3 regions of the Serratia sp. LSHTC3 genome follow, and region 2 is predicted to be linked to each of the others. Evidence: riboswitches for the same ligand, from Rfam matches in the RefSeq annotation. Region 2 holds a riboswitch; each other region holds the start of a gene.

Region 1 (4,774 bases), on a different contig from region 2:
TTGTGCGACACCATCAGCAGCGTCAGGTTGCGCTGTTCGCATACCGTCTGCAGCAGTTGCAACATCTCGTTGCGCAGCGCCGGATCGAGCGCCGAGAAGGGTTCGTCGAGCAGCAGGATCGGCCGTTGGCGAATCAAACAGCGCGCCAGCGCGGCGCGCTGACGCTGGCCGCCGGAAAGTTGCGACGGCAGGCGCTCCAGATGCTCTTCCAGGCCGACCTGACGGGCGATGTGTTCTCGCTGTTGACGCTGCTGCGCAGTCAAGCGCAGACCGGGATCCAACCCCAGCCCGATGTTCTGCGCCACCGTCAGATGCGCGAACAGGTTGTTTTCCTGAAACAGCATCGACACCGGCCGCTTGGCCGGCGGCGTGGCGGTGTGGTCTTCGCCGTTCAGCAGCAGCCGGCCGCTGGCCGCCGGCAGAAAGCCGGCGATCAGGCTCAGCAAGGTGCTTTTACCGGCGCCGCTGGGGCCGAGCACCGCGACGCGCTCGCCCGGCTGGATGCGCAGATCAAAGCGCATCGGCAGGTGGTCATACAGGTAGGTCAGTTTTTCAAGCGTCAGCATGGCGGCCCGGTAAGCGTTCAATCAGGGTAAACAACAGGAAGCACAGCAGCAGCAACAGCAGCGCGGTCACCGCCCCGTCGTTGCTGCGATAGGCGCCAATCTGCTGATACAGGTAAAAAGGCAGGGTACGGAAATGCTCGTTGCCAAACAAGGCGACCACGCCGAAGTCGCCGATCGACAGCACGCAGGCGAAGGCCAGCGCCTGCGCCAGCGGGCGGCGCAGGGCGCGCAGTTCGATCAGCCGCAGCCGTCGCCAGCCGCGGATATCCAGCGACAGGCACAGCGGGTTGTAACGTTCGGCGAGGTCGCGCATCGGGTTCTCCAATACCTTCAGTGCATAGGGCACCGCCATCAGCGCATTGGTGAGGATCACCAGCGCATAGGGCGACTGCGGCAACCCCACGGTATCGCTCAGCAGCAGGAAGAAGCCGGTGGCCAGCACGATGCCCGGCATCGCCAGGATCACCATGCCGCTGAGCTCCAGAGCCTGGCCGCCGCGCAGCTGCTGCCGCAGTTTCAGCTCGCGGCTGCTCCACAGCAGCATCATCGTGAGCGCCACGCACAGCAGCCCGGCGCCGAGGGCGATGCGTAGCGACGTGAACAGCGCCTGCCACAGCACCGGCTGGCGCAGTACGTTGAGGATAGCCTGGTTGGCGCCATCGGCGATCACCGCCAGCAGAGGCGGCAGCAGCAGCAACAGCGCGGCGGCGATCAGCAGAAAATCGCCGACGCGTCGCCACAGGCTGTCATCCGGATTGCGCCAGCGCTGGGCGTGGGTATGCCCCACCGGCAATGCCTGGCTCAGGCGCTGACTGATCAACACCAGCCCGAGACAACAGCCCAGCTGGATCAGCGCCAGCATGGCGGCACGCCCCAGATCGTAGTCGTAACTCAGCGCCTGGTAGATCGCCAGTTCGATGGTGGTGGCCTGTGGCCCGCCGCCCAGCGACAGCACGGTGGCGAAGCTGGCGAAGCACAGCATGAAGATCAGCGCGCCGCTCGGCAGGATTTGGCGGCGCAGCGCCGGCCATTCGACGAAGCGGAACTGCTGCCAGCCGCTCATACCCAGTTGAGCGGCCAGCTGGCGCTGCTCTACCGGAATGTTCTCCAGCGCCTGCAGCAACAGGCGGGTGGCCAGCGGCAGGTTAAAGAACAGGTGCGCCAGCAGAATGCCCTGCAGACCGTAGGGCGAGAAACCATACTCGACGCCCAGCCAGCCGCACAGCGTCGCCAGCCAGCCCTGGCGCCCATAGACGCTGAGCAGGCCGAATACCGCTACCAGCACCGGCAGCACCAGCGTCATGGCGCACAGCCGCAGCAACAACTGCCGGCCGGGGAAACGGCGGCGATAGAGCGCGCGCGCCAGCAGAATGGCGGGCAGCACCGAAATCAGCGCCGACAGCAGCGCCTGCAGGAAGGTGAAGCGCACCACGTGCCACAGGTAACTGTCCTGCCACAGGCTGCGCCAGTCGCTGTCCGGCGCGTGACGCCACAGCGAACCCAGCGCCAGCGCGGCGACGAGCAGGATCAGGCCGGCGGCCAGCAGCCCCGGCCAGAGCCAGCGGGGGATCAGCGGCTGACGGCGGTTTGCCATGCCCGGATCCAGCCGCCGCGTTGTGTGGCCACCTCTTCGGCGCTGTATTGCAGCGCGGTCTGCGGCACGTTCATCTGCTCAAAGCCGACGGGCAGCGGGGTGTTGATCACCGGGTACATCCAGTTGCCGGTCGGGATGGTGTTCTGGAATGCCGGCGTCACCATGAACCGCATGAAACGCTCGGCCAGCTCAGGCTGTTTGGCGGCTTTCAGCTTGCCCGCCACTTCCACCTGCAGGTAGTGGCCTTCGCTGAACGTGGCGGCGGCGTAAAGGTCTTTTTTCTCTTCGATCAGGTGGTAGGCGGGAGAGGTGGTATAGCTGAGCACCAGATCGCCTTCGCCTTTCAGGAACAGGCCGTAGGCTTCGCTCCAGCCTTTGGTGACGGTGACGGTCTTCTTCGCCAACTGCTGCCAGGCGGCCGGCGCCTTGTCGCCATACACTTTTTGCATCCACAGCAGCAGGCCGAGCCCCGGCGTGCTGGTGCGCGGATCTTCGTAGATCACTTTCCAGTTGCGGTCGCTGCTGACCAGCTCCTGCAGGCTTTTCGGCGGGTTCTTCAGTTTTTCTTTGTTGTAGACGAAGGCGAAGTACCCGTAGTCGTAAGGCACGAAGGTCGCGTCCTGCCAGCCGCCCGGCACCGTCAGCCTGGCGGTATCGACGCCGCTCGGCGCGAACAGGCCGGTTTGCTGCGCCGCCTGCAGCAGGTTGTTGTCCAGCCCCAGCACCACGTCGGCGGCGCTGTTCTTGCCCTCCATGCGCAGGCGGTTCAGCAACGAGACGCCGTCTTCCAGCGCCACGAACTTCAGTTCACAGTCGCATTCGGCCTCGAAGGCTTTTTTCACCGCCGGGCCAGGGCCCCAGTCGGCGGCGAAGGAATCGTAGGTGTAAACCGTCAGCGTCGGCTTGGCGAACGCCGGCGCGGCGCACAGCAGCAATAAGCAGGGCAGATATTTTTTGACCACGTTGCACTCCTGAAAAATAAGGGGGCAAGGGCATCTGAGGGGGCGAGGCGGCGTCGCCGGTTCGCTGGGCTCAAATCCCTCCGCCGGTATTGACCGGATCAGGTTCGACGGGTGTGCTCTCAGCGGAAAATCAGGCTTATTACGCGGCCCGGCTCTCCGCACCCCGTTGAGACGGCGCTATTGTAAAGATTAACCGACTTGGGCGAAAGGCGCTTATGTCTCCGGCGGGGCAAACCAGGCGGACTTGAAGTCGAACCAGCCGAGGGTGTTCATCCGCACGCCGCGCATGCTGCGCTGGCCGTGCAGCTGCAGCCAGTGGTGGAACAGCGGATGCAGCTGGTGGTTGCTGACCAGACGCTGGCAGAACTCCGCCAGCGGCAGACGGTTGGCGCGCCACAGCGCCGCGTCCTGCGCCAGATCTTCGTTCATGCAATGCTGCATCAGCGGCAGTTCGTACAGCGTGGCGAACAGCGAAAACTCCAGCGGCAGATAGAAGTTGGCGCTGCCAAGCCACAGATCGCTGCGCGCGTCGCCCTGGTGCCAGGTGGCGTAATCCACGCTTTGCACGATCAGGCGGATGCCGTGCTGCGCCAGCAGCGGCTCGATCGCCTGACGGATGGCGTGAAACTCCGAATGCTCATTGAAGTGGGTCATCGTCAGTTCGGTCAGCCCCGCCGGTTTGGGCTGCTGCGCCAGCGCGCGGTTGTGGTGCCAACGGGGCAGCAGGCCGTACGCCGGCGACCAGTAGCGTTGGTAGAGCGGCCCGGCGTGGCTCAGCAGCGAAATGGGATTGATCAATTCGCACAGCCAGCTGCGAATGGCGGGATCGGCGGCCAGCGGGGAGCGCCGGTCGAACAGCAGGAAATAGCAGCCCTCTTCCAGCCGGCTTTCCAGTTCGTTGTTGCCGGTTTCATCGCCCTGCAGCTGTACGCCGGAATGCACCAGTTCTTCGGAGAACTCCGGCAGCACCCAGATATTCACCTCGTCGATCAGCGCCCGGTAGCCAAAATAGTCGTCGAAGGCGTGGATCTTCATCTGGCTGGGGAGATTGCGCACTACGCGATAGGGGCCGGTGCCGATCGGATGGCGGGCGAAATCCGGCAGTTCGCGCCATTCGCGCGGCAGGATCATGGCGTGCACGCTGCCCAGCAGCCAGGGCAGCCAGTGGTCGGGGCTGCGCAGATGCACGTCAATCACGAATGGCGTCGGCGAGGTGACGCTCTCGATATGCGAGAACAGCGGTTGCGAGGTCAGACGCGAGAGAGAAGTAATGACGTCCGCCATCTCCAGCTCGCGGCCGTGATGAAAATGGATCGCCGGGCGCAGGTAAAATCGCCAGTGCAGTGGCGTCAACGCCTGCCAATGGTGAGACAGATCGGACTCCAGTTCCCCGTTTTCCTCATTTATGCGCGTCAGACCGTTGAAGATCTGGCGCGCCAGATGGGTTTCCGAACGCCGCAGCGCCGAGCCGGGCAGCAGGTTGTACAACTGCCGGTAGTAGAGCACCCGCAGAATGTGTTTCCCCTGGCGGAAGCTACGCCCCAGCTGCGACAGCAGCATCTGGCGCACCACATTTTTGTCGCCCACCAGTTGCACCAGCTGATCGATGCGATCCTGTTCCAGCAGCTCCTCGGCCCGCTGTTGCTGCAGCG
Region 2 (4,774 bases):
CGCGCCTGATAACGCCGGCCCAGCGCGATGGCGGCAGCGATATCCTCTTCGACCTGCTCATCCGGCAGGTCCTTGATGCGCAGCTGGATGGTGGTGACGCCGGCCTCCAGCAGGCGAGCGATCCATTCCACGCTGTCGACGACCGGGTAAAGCCCCAGTTTGTGAGGCGTTGCCGGGAAGGGGGTCGTGATATCAGTCATTGCTGGTCTCCTCCTGCAAATTGCCGGCGCTGTGATACAGCTCGCTGCCGCGGGCGCGGAACTCGGCGGACATTTTCTCCATGCCGGTCAGCTGCACCTCGATCGGTTTGGCGGCCTCTTGGGCGGCGGCGTAGTCGCGCACCTCTTGTGAAATCTTCATCGAGCAGAATTTCGGCCCGCACATCGAGCAGAAGTGGGCGATCTTGCCGGATTCCTGCGGCAGGGTTTCGTCGTGATAGGCGCGCGCGGTGGCCGGATCGAGCGCCAGATTGAACTGATCTTCCCAACGGAATTCGAAGCGCGCCTTGGACATGGCGTTATCGCGGATCTGCGCGCCCGGATGGCCTTTGGCCAGATCGGCGGCGTGAGCGGCGATCTTGTAGGTGATCAGGCCCTGTTTGACGTCCTCTTTGTTCGGCAGGCCGAGGTGCTCTTTCGGCGTGACGTAACACAGCATGGCGCAGCCGAACCAGCCGATCATCGCCGCGCCGATGCCGGAGGTGAAATGGTCATAGCCCGGGGCGATATCGGTGGTCAGCGGGCCGAGGGTGTAGAATGGCGCTTCGTGGCAGTGTTCCAGCTCTTCGGTCATGTTGCGGCGGATCATCTGCATCGGCACGTGGCCTGGGCCCTCGATCATCACCTGCACGTCGTATTCCCAGGCGATTTTGGTCAGCTCGCCCAGCGTATGCAGTTCGGCGAACTGGGCTTCGTCGTTGGCGTCCTGAATTGAGCCGGGGCGCAGGCCGTCGCCGAGCGACAGCGAAACGTCGTAGGCGGCGCAGATCTCGCAGATTTCACGGAAGTGCTGATAGAGGAAGTTTTCCTGATGGTGCGACAGACACCATTTGGCCATGATCGAGCCGCCGCGCGACACGATGCCGGTCAGGCGTTTGGCGGTCATCGGCACGTAGCGCAGCAGCACGCCGGCGTGGATGGTGAAGTAGTCGACCCCTTGTTCCGCCTGTTCCAGCAGCGTATCGCGGAACATCTCCCAGGTGAGGTTTTCCGCCACGCCGTTGACCTTCTCCAGCGCCTGGTAGATCGGCACGGTGCCGATGGGCACCGGGCTGTTGCGCAGGATCCATTCGCGGGTTTCGTGAATGTAGCGGCCGGTGGAGAGATCCATCACGGTGTCTGCGCCCCAGCGGGTGGCCCACACCAGCTTCTCCACCTCTTCTTCGATCGACGATGTGACCGCCGAGTTGCCGATATTGGCGTTCACCTTCACCAGGAAATTGCGGCCGATGATCATCGGCTCCGCCTCCGGGTGGTTGATATTGGCGGGAATGATAGCGCGGCCGGCGGCCACTTCCTGGCGCACGAACTCCGGCGTGATGTTGTCCGGCAGGTTGGCGCCCCAGCCCTGGCCCGAATGCTGGTGGCGCAGCACCTCGCCGCGAATGCGTTCGCGCCCCATGTTTTCGCGGATGGCGATGAACTCCATCTCCGGGGTGACGATGCCGGCGCGGGCATAGTGCAGTTGGGTCACGCACTTGCCCGGTAACGCCTTGCGCGGCAACGGCAGGTGTTCGAAACGCAGGTGATCGAGGCCTTCGTCCGCCAGCCGCTGTTGGGTGAAGCCGGAGCTGGCGCCGCTCAGGGTGGCGGTATCGCCGCGCGCGTCGATCCAGCCTGCGCGCAGCTTGGTCAGGCCCGCGTGCACGTCGAGCTCGGCCTGTGGATCGCCGTACGGGCCGGCGGTGTCATACACCGGGATCGCCTCGTTGGGTTCATACTGCGGGCTATCTTTGCTGCCGCCGATCAGGGTCGGGCTGAGCTGAATTTCGCGCATCGGCACCTGGATATCGCGGCGCGAACCCTGCAGGTAGATGCGGCGTGAGTTTGGGAAAGCCATGCCTTGCAGGGTGTCGATAAACTGCTGGGCGGCTTCGCGTTGCGCCTTACGGGCGCGCGGTGGATTAACGTTAGACATAGCAAGTTCCTACCAGTGTGTTGGGTTGGGAAAGTTGCTTGTCTGGAGCTCGGAGGGAGTAATGATGGTGGCCGATAAGGCAGGGCACCCGCAAGGGGAAGGCCGTGTCTGTGGCGATAGATTACTCTTGTTCCCTTCGCGGGTATTAACCCGATCAGGTTCCGCGGATCCCGAATTAACGGTCTCAGCCTGGCTGATTCGATGAACAAATCAGGCGCTAGGCACTCCGACAAGATGCCCCCCAGTATAGGAGGGATAAGAAAAAAAACTATAAAATTTTAACGCGCCGGATCCAGCGCCTGGTCCGGCAGCGGTTGCTGCGTGGCTTCCGCTTCCAGCAGGATCAGCTTATCTTCCAGCGCAAAGCGCGCCGCCAGCGTTTCGCCGATATCCGACAAGGCCTGGTGGAATTCCAGACAAACCTCCTGATCGATATCCACTTCGGTATAGCGATCGTGGAACGCCATGATCTGTTCGGTATTGGCCCACAGCTTGGGGTAGATGTTCACCGCCAGCGACATTTTCGGACTGGCTGCGCCTTCCACTTGTTTGATAATTCTGTCATAGATATGAAAATGCCCTGCGGAGAGGTAATCCACCAGGTTATGGCAAAAGTTCTCCAGCGCTTTTTCATTCAGCGGCGTATGCTTTTCTTTATTCGGTTTGAGGCCTACCAGCGTGCAGTAGGCGACCAGCAACTGCTTGCGGGCCTGAAGCCATTGATCAACTAATTCATTACTACCGCCAACGCGCTGAGTCAGCCTTTCCAAACGGTTGAGCATGTTTGACTCCGTGTAAGTAACAAAAGTAACCGGTAAGTTATTAAAATGTAACAAAGCCGATTTGTAGAGTGCCAGTGAAGCTGAGGTTGTGCAACAACGATATGGAACTTGCATTAACGGGCAATGAAAACGGCTGGTGGATCGTCAGCCATGAAAGCAAACTTTGGTTACCGAACGGTGAATTGCCGTCGGGGACCGCCGCCGCCTTCGGCCTGCAGGGCCACATGGCGCGCGTCATCGGTGAGTGGGAGGGCGCGCCGGTCTGGCTGGTGCGCCAGGCGATGCCGCGGGAGATGGGGTCGGTGCGTCAGTTGTTGGATCAGGATCGTGGTCTGTTCCAGCTGGCCGGGCGCGGCGTGCAGTTGGCGGATTTCTACCGCTCCCATCGCTATTGCGGCTACTGCGGCCATGAGATGCACCTCAGCCGCACCGAAAGCGCCTGCCTGTGCGGCCATTGCAAGGAGCGCTACTACCCGCAGATCGCGCCCTGCGTGATCGTCGCCATTCGGCGCGACGATCAGATCCTGCTGGCGCAGCACGTGCGCCATCGCGGCGGCATTCACACGGTGCTGGCCGGTTTCGTTGAAGTGGGCGAAACGCTGGAGCAAGCGGTAGCGCGCGAAGTGATGGAAGAGAGCAATATTGAAATCAAGAACCTGCGCTACGTCACGTCACAACCCTGGCCGTTTCCGCACTCGCTGATGATGGCCTTTATGGCCGATTACCACCAGGGTGAGATTCGTCACGATCCCAAGGAGCTGCTCAATGCCGGCTGGTATCGTTACGACCAACTGCCGTTGTTGCCGCCGCCCGGCACCGTGGCGCGCCGCTTGATTGAGGACACCGTGGCGCTGTGCCGGGCAGAATAATGTACAATGGCCGGCAGATTATTAAGGGAGCCCCATAAATGACTGAGTTGAAGAACGATCGTTACCTGCGCGCGCTGTTGCGTCAGCCGGTGGATGTGACCCCCGTATGGATGATGCGCCAGGCCGGTCGTTATTTACCGGAGTATAAGGCGACTCGCGCCCAGGCCGGTGATTTCATGTCGCTGTGCAAGAACGCGGAGCTGGCCTGCGAGGTTACGCTGCAGCCGCTGCGCCGCTACGCGCTGGACGCCGCCATCCTGTTCTCCGACATTCTCACCATTCCCGACGCCATGGGGCTCGGCCTGTACTTTGAAGCCGGCGAAGGCCCGCGTTTCAGCTCCCCCGTCACCTGCCGCGCCGACGTCGACAAACTGCCGGCGTTCGATCCGGAAGTGGAGCTGGGCTATGTGATGAACGCGGTGCGCACCATCCGCCGCGAGCTGAAGGGCGAAGTGCCGCTGATCGGCTTTTCCGGCAGCCCGTGGACGCTGGCTACCTATATGGTTGAGGGCGGCAGCAGCAAGGCCTTCACCAAGCTGAAGAAGATGATGTATGCCGAGCCGGCCACGCTGCACCTGTTGCTGGACAAGCTGGCGGACAGCGTGATCCTTTACCTCAATGCCCAGATCAAGGCCGGCGCGCAGTCGGTGATGGTGTTCGACACCTGGGGCGGCGTGCTGACCGGGCGCGATTACCGCGAGTTCTCTTTGCACTACATGCACAAGATCGTCGATGGCTTGCTGCGTGAAAACGACGGCCGCCGCGTGCCGGTAACGCTGTTCACCAAAGGCGGCGGGCAGTGGCTGGAGGCGATGGCCGCCACCGGCTGCGATGCGCTGGGGCTGGACTGGACCACCGACATCGCCGACGCGCGCCGTCGCGTAGGCGACAAAGTGGCGCTGCAGGGCAATATGGATCCGTCGATGCTTTATGCTTCTCCGGCGCGCATCGCGGAAGAAGTGGAGACCATTCTGGCCGGTTTCGGCC
Region 3 (4,774 bases), on a different contig from region 2:
GGTAGGCCAGGATATTGAGCTGCAACACCAGGGTGATCAGCGCCAGATAACCGGGCTCGTTGGCGCGGCAGCGATCGCTGCGCATCACCGAAAAGCGCAGCAGCTTATGCAGCTCGGTGGCGTGCTGGGAGATGGCGCTCAGATCGCGCGTCTCGCCGCCGTTGGTCAACATAGCGCGGGTTTCGTCCAACACCGCGTTCATCCGACCCTTTAGCTGTTTCAGCGGTTCGGCCGGCAGCAGCAGGGTATTAACGAGCAGGGTGAGCAGGATGGCGTAGTTGATCGCCACCCATACCCACAGCACCAGTCGTATCACCACTTCCGCCTGCGGAGTGAGATCGACAAAGCTTTGCGTGTAGATCACCACCAGCGCCATCAGGAAGAACAGCACCCCAACCTTGGTCACCCGCATCAGGAACACGCTGAGGAAAAACAGCGCGCTGGAGAGCAAGATGCGCAGCATCGGGTAGTCGTAGGTGAACTTCAGCACCAGGATAGCGGCGCCGATCGCCAGCGTGGAGCTGACGAAAAACAGGATACCGATCGCGCGGGTGATCACGATATTGGACTGCGTGATAAAGAAGACCGCGATCAGCGACAGCGCCAGCCACGGTACCTGCAGCGTCTGCGAGATCACGATGGCGATCGCGCTGGAGAGCAGGGCGCGGATCACCAGGTTTATGCGGCTGTCCGAAGGGCGCAGCTCGTCGATCAACTGGGACAGCCAGCCGCGATACATCGTTTTATTCTTCATGGCGCAGGTTCAGCTTGGCCACCGCCGAAGCGCCCACGCGGAACAGCGCCGGGTTGGGAGCCTCTACCGCGATCTTGACCGGGAAGCGCTGAGAAACGTGCACCCAGTTGATGTTGCGCGACACGTTGGGCAGCCCGCCCAGCACGCTGCCGCCGTCGTCGGGCTGCACGCCGTAGCTGACCGACTCTACCTTGCCGCTGAAGGTCTGGCCGGCGTCGCTCATTAAATACAGCGTGGCCGGCACGCCGGGATGCACGCCTTTCAGGTCGGTTTCGCGGAAGTTGGCGACCACGTACCAGTGGCGGGTGTCGATCAGCGTGAACACCGGTTTGGCGCTGGAGGCATATTGGCCGACGGTGGTTTTCAGGGAGGCGATGCGGCCGTCGAACGGCGCTCGCACCTCGGTAAATTCCAGATTCAGCTTGGCGATGGCGATGTCGGCCTGCACTTCGGCGCGCTGCGCGACCAGGGCTTCGACGCCGCTGACGGCGGCTTCCGCCTGTTTCGCCTGCAGCAATGCGGCCTGCAGTTCCGCCTGCGCCGAGCGCTGGGAGGTGCGGGCGGTTTCCACTTCTTCCGCCGAAACGTAGTTCTTGCCGAGCAGCTTCTGTCGGCGGTTGAGGGTGTCGGTCGCCTGCGCCACCAGCGCCTGCGAGCGTTTGACGATGGCGTTCATCGATTCGGCGTTGTACTGCTGCGCGTTGACCGAACGCTGCGTCAGTTTGATCTGTTCATTCAGCGTGATCAGGCGCGCTTCGCTGGCCGCCAGCGCGTCCTGGTAAGGGCGCGGATCGATGCGGAACAGCAGATCGCCTTGCCGCACTTCCTGGTTGTCGCGGATCGGCATCTCGACGATGCGGCCGTTCACCTCCGGCACTACGTCGATGGTGTCGGCATAGGCGTAGGCATCGTCGGTAGTGGGGGCGTTTTCCACCCGCCAGACGACGACGGCGGCCACGATGAGCGTCAACGCCAGGAGGGTAAGCACCAGCAGTCTGCGCTTGTTGGAGGTTTGTGGTTGGGTCATGGCGTCAGTCTCAGTGGGGGAAAACCAGTAACCAGGTCAGCATGGCGATCAGCGCGGTCAGCGCCGGATACGTCAGCAGCTGCGGCGCCAGCCAGGCGCGTTTTTCCGGGGTGCGCAGCAGCAGGTGGATCGCCACCATGCCCGCCACGCCGCCGCACAGGCAAAACAGCCAGTCGGGGAACGAAGCGCCGAACACCACCATGGACGGTGCCGGTGAGCACCCGGTGAGCAGCAGCGCGGTCAGGCAGGTGATAAGCAGTTTTTTGTCGGGCATAGGGCGTTCTCTGGCGATTGGCTTGGTCGACGGGCCGAATGGAATGACTCTTTTTCAGTGAGTGAGGTCACTGTTTGTCTTCCTCACGCTTGCGCAAGGAGAAACTAGAATAAATACTCTACTCTAAACTAGAGGAGTTAATCTAGTTTTTTGTGTCACCCTGCCTTCGCGGCGGCAAATGGGTATAATGCGTTGATGACAGCGGGCAGAAACGAATATGCAAATCGACGAACACATCACCGGGCGGGAGCCGCAGCAGGAAAGAGGGCGGCAACGCGTACAAACCATTCTGGATTCGGCGGCGGCGATCGTGGCGCAGGACGGGCTGGCGGCGCTCAGCATGCAGCGGCTCGCCAAGCACGCCAAAACCTCCATCGGCTCGATGTATCACTTTTTCCCCGATCGCCACGCGGTGATCAAGGCGCTGGCGGATCGGCACACCGAATCGATCGAGGCGCTGGTGCGCGACATGGCGTTGGCCAGCGACGACGAGTGGAGGCGCCTCTCCGCTGAAGAGGTGATCCAGCGACTGTTTTCTCCCTATGCGCAGTACCTGCGCGAGCACGCCGACTACCTGCCGGTGATGCGGGAAATGAACCTGCCGGATGAAAAGTCCAGCTTCCTGGCGCTGATCGCCCGAGTGCTGCAGCTGCGCCGCCCCGAGACCGCCGAAGCGGAGATCCTGCAGCAAACCCGGCTGTTGCAAAGCCTGGTGGCCGGCACCTTGCACCACATCTTCAAAACGGCGCCGCAGAACGTGGCGTTTACCCTGGCGGAGCTGCCCGGCGTGCTGAGCCTGTATCTGGCGGGAAAAGAGGGAAGCATCGCTTAGGCGCGAGCCAATTTAATCGCTTGTTTGTCCGCGCCGCCGCTGGCATGATCCCCTGCAGGGATTAACGCAATGTTGATCACAACCTATTGATTTTCATGACTCGGGGTGCCCTTCCGCGTGAAGGCTGAGAAATACCCGTATTACCTGATCTGGATAATGCCAGCGTAGGGAAGTCACGGCCGCTCAACCGGCGCCGCCTTCTTGAACGCCGGTTGGGAGGAATATGATCGCTCGACCTGATGCACTACCCGGCGCCCGCGCCGCGGCCTGCCTGACCCAATTCCAACAGCGGCCTCCGCTGATCCACTGCCTGACCAACGAAGTGGTGCAATCGCTGACTGCCAACGTGCTGCTGGCGCTCGGCGCCTCCCCGGCGATGGTGGTGGAGCCGCAAGAGGCGGCGCAGTTCAGCGCGCTGGCCGACGGCCTGCTGATCAACGTCGGTACCCTCAACGCGCTGCGCGCCGAATCGATGCGGGCGGCGGTGGCCGCCGCCAATCAGGCCGGCAAGCCCTGGACGCTGGATCCGGTGGCGGTCGGCGCGCTCTCCTACCGCACCGCCTTCGCTAAACAGCTGCTGGACGAGCAACCGGCGGCGATACGCGGCAACGCCTCGGAAATCATGGCGCTCAACGGGTTGCTGGCCAGCGGCCGCGGCGTGGACAGCGGCGACGATTCCTTGGCGGCATTGCCCGCCGCGCGTGAGCTGGCGCGGCGCAGCGGCGCGGTGGTGGCGGTCACCGGCGCGGTGGATTACGTCACCGACGGCCAACGCGACTGGGCGATCGAAGGCGGCTCCCCGCTGATGACGCGGGTGGTGGGCACCGGCTGCGCGCTGTCGGCGGTGGCGGCGGCGTTTTGCGCCCTGCCGGGCGATCGCCTGGACAACGTGGCGACCGCCTGTCGGGTGATGTCACACTGCGGCGGCCTCGCGGCCAGGCAGGCCGCCGGGCCGGGCAGCTTTACGCCGGCGTTCCTCGACGCCCTGTATCAACTGCGCGGGGAGGATCTGTGATGAAACGTATTAACGCGCTGACCATCGCCGGCACCGATCCCAGCGGCGGCGCCGGCATTCAGGCCGATTTAAAGGCCTTCTCGGCGCTCGGCGCCTACGGCACTTCGGTGATCACCGCGCTGGTAGCGCAGAATACCCGCGGCGTGCAGTCGGTGTATTACATCGATCCGGCGTTCGTCGCCGCGCAGCTGGACTCGGTGTTCAGCGACGTGCGCATCGACAGCGTCAAGATCGGCATGCTGGCCAATGCCGACATCGTACAGGCGGTGGCCGAACGTCTGCGCCATTACCGGCCGGAATTTGTGGTGCTGGATACCGTGATGCTGGCGAAAAGCGGCGATCCGTTACTGGCGCCGGAGGCGGTAGAGTCTATCCGGCGCGAGCTGTTGCCGCTGGTGTCGATCATTATGCCGAACCTGCCGGAAGCGGCGGCGCTGCTGGCGTGCGCGCCGGCGGAAGATGAAGCGCAGATGCGCGAGCAGGGGCGGGCGCTGCTGGCGATGGGCTGCCGGGCGGTGCTGATGAAGGGCGGCCACCTGAGCGAAAGCGAGAGCCCGGACTGGCTGTTTACCGCCGAAGGCGAGCAGCGCTTTACCGCGCCGCGCGTCGCCACCCGCCATACCCACGGCACCGGCTGCACGCTCTCGGCCGCGCTGGCGGCGCTGCGCCCGCGCCATGCCGACTGGGCGGCCACGGTGGCCGCCGCCAAGGACTACCTGCAACAAGCGCTGCAACAGGCGGATACGCTGGAAGTGGGGCACGGCATTGGGCCGGTGCATCATTTTCACGCCTGGTGGTGAGCCAACTTTTTGCCGCAACCGTGGTCTGACTAGTTCAGGCCCGGTTTTATGGGCGAAACCTGATTTAACCTA

What was found. Region 2 has a riboswitch for thiamine pyrophosphate ahead of thiC (phosphomethylpyrimidine synthase ThiC). Riboswitches for the same ligand answer to the same signal wherever they lie in the genome.
Region 1: another riboswitch for thiamine pyrophosphate. It lies ahead of thiB (thiamine ABC transporter substrate binding subunit); the one in region 2 lies ahead of thiC (phosphomethylpyrimidine synthase ThiC).
Region 3: another riboswitch for thiamine pyrophosphate. It lies ahead of thiM (hydroxyethylthiazole kinase); the one in region 2 lies ahead of thiC (phosphomethylpyrimidine synthase ThiC).

Annotation. Positions count from the first base shown of each region.
Region 1 covers NZ_JBXUNP010000003.1:462,747-467,520, forward strand. The annotation lists gene thiQ (thiamine ABC transporter ATP-binding protein ThiQ) at 1-566, opposite strand, end outside; gene thiP (thiamine/thiamine pyrophosphate ABC transporter permease ThiP) at 553-2,160, opposite strand; gene thiB (thiamine ABC transporter substrate binding subunit) at 2,136-3,122, opposite strand; TPP riboswitch at 3,180-3,298, opposite strand; gene sgrR (HTH-type transcriptional regulator SgrR) at 3,336-4,774, opposite strand, start outside.
Region 2 covers NZ_JBXUNP010000012.1:6,049-10,822, reverse strand. The annotation lists gene thiE (thiamine phosphate synthase) at 1-200, opposite strand, end outside; gene thiC (phosphomethylpyrimidine synthase ThiC) at 193-2,136, opposite strand; TPP riboswitch at 2,251-2,375, opposite strand; gene AC2CGI_RS23635 (Rsd/AlgQ family anti-sigma factor) at 2,415-2,918, opposite strand; gene nudC (NAD(+) diphosphatase) at 3,020-3,787, shown strand; gene hemE (uroporphyrinogen decarboxylase) at 3,826-4,774, shown strand, end outside.
Region 3 covers NZ_JBXUNP010000001.1:157,304-162,077, forward strand. The annotation lists gene AC2CGI_RS00775 (FUSC family protein) at 1-754, opposite strand, end outside; gene mdtN (multidrug transporter subunit MdtN) at 744-1,781, opposite strand; gene AC2CGI_RS00785 (YtcA family lipoprotein) at 1,792-2,055, opposite strand; gene AC2CGI_RS00790 (TetR/AcrR family transcriptional regulator) at 2,273-2,887, shown strand; TPP riboswitch at 2,979-3,075, shown strand; gene thiM (hydroxyethylthiazole kinase) at 3,111-3,902, shown strand; gene thiD (bifunctional hydroxymethylpyrimidine kinase/phosphomethylpyrimidine kinase) at 3,902-4,702, shown strand.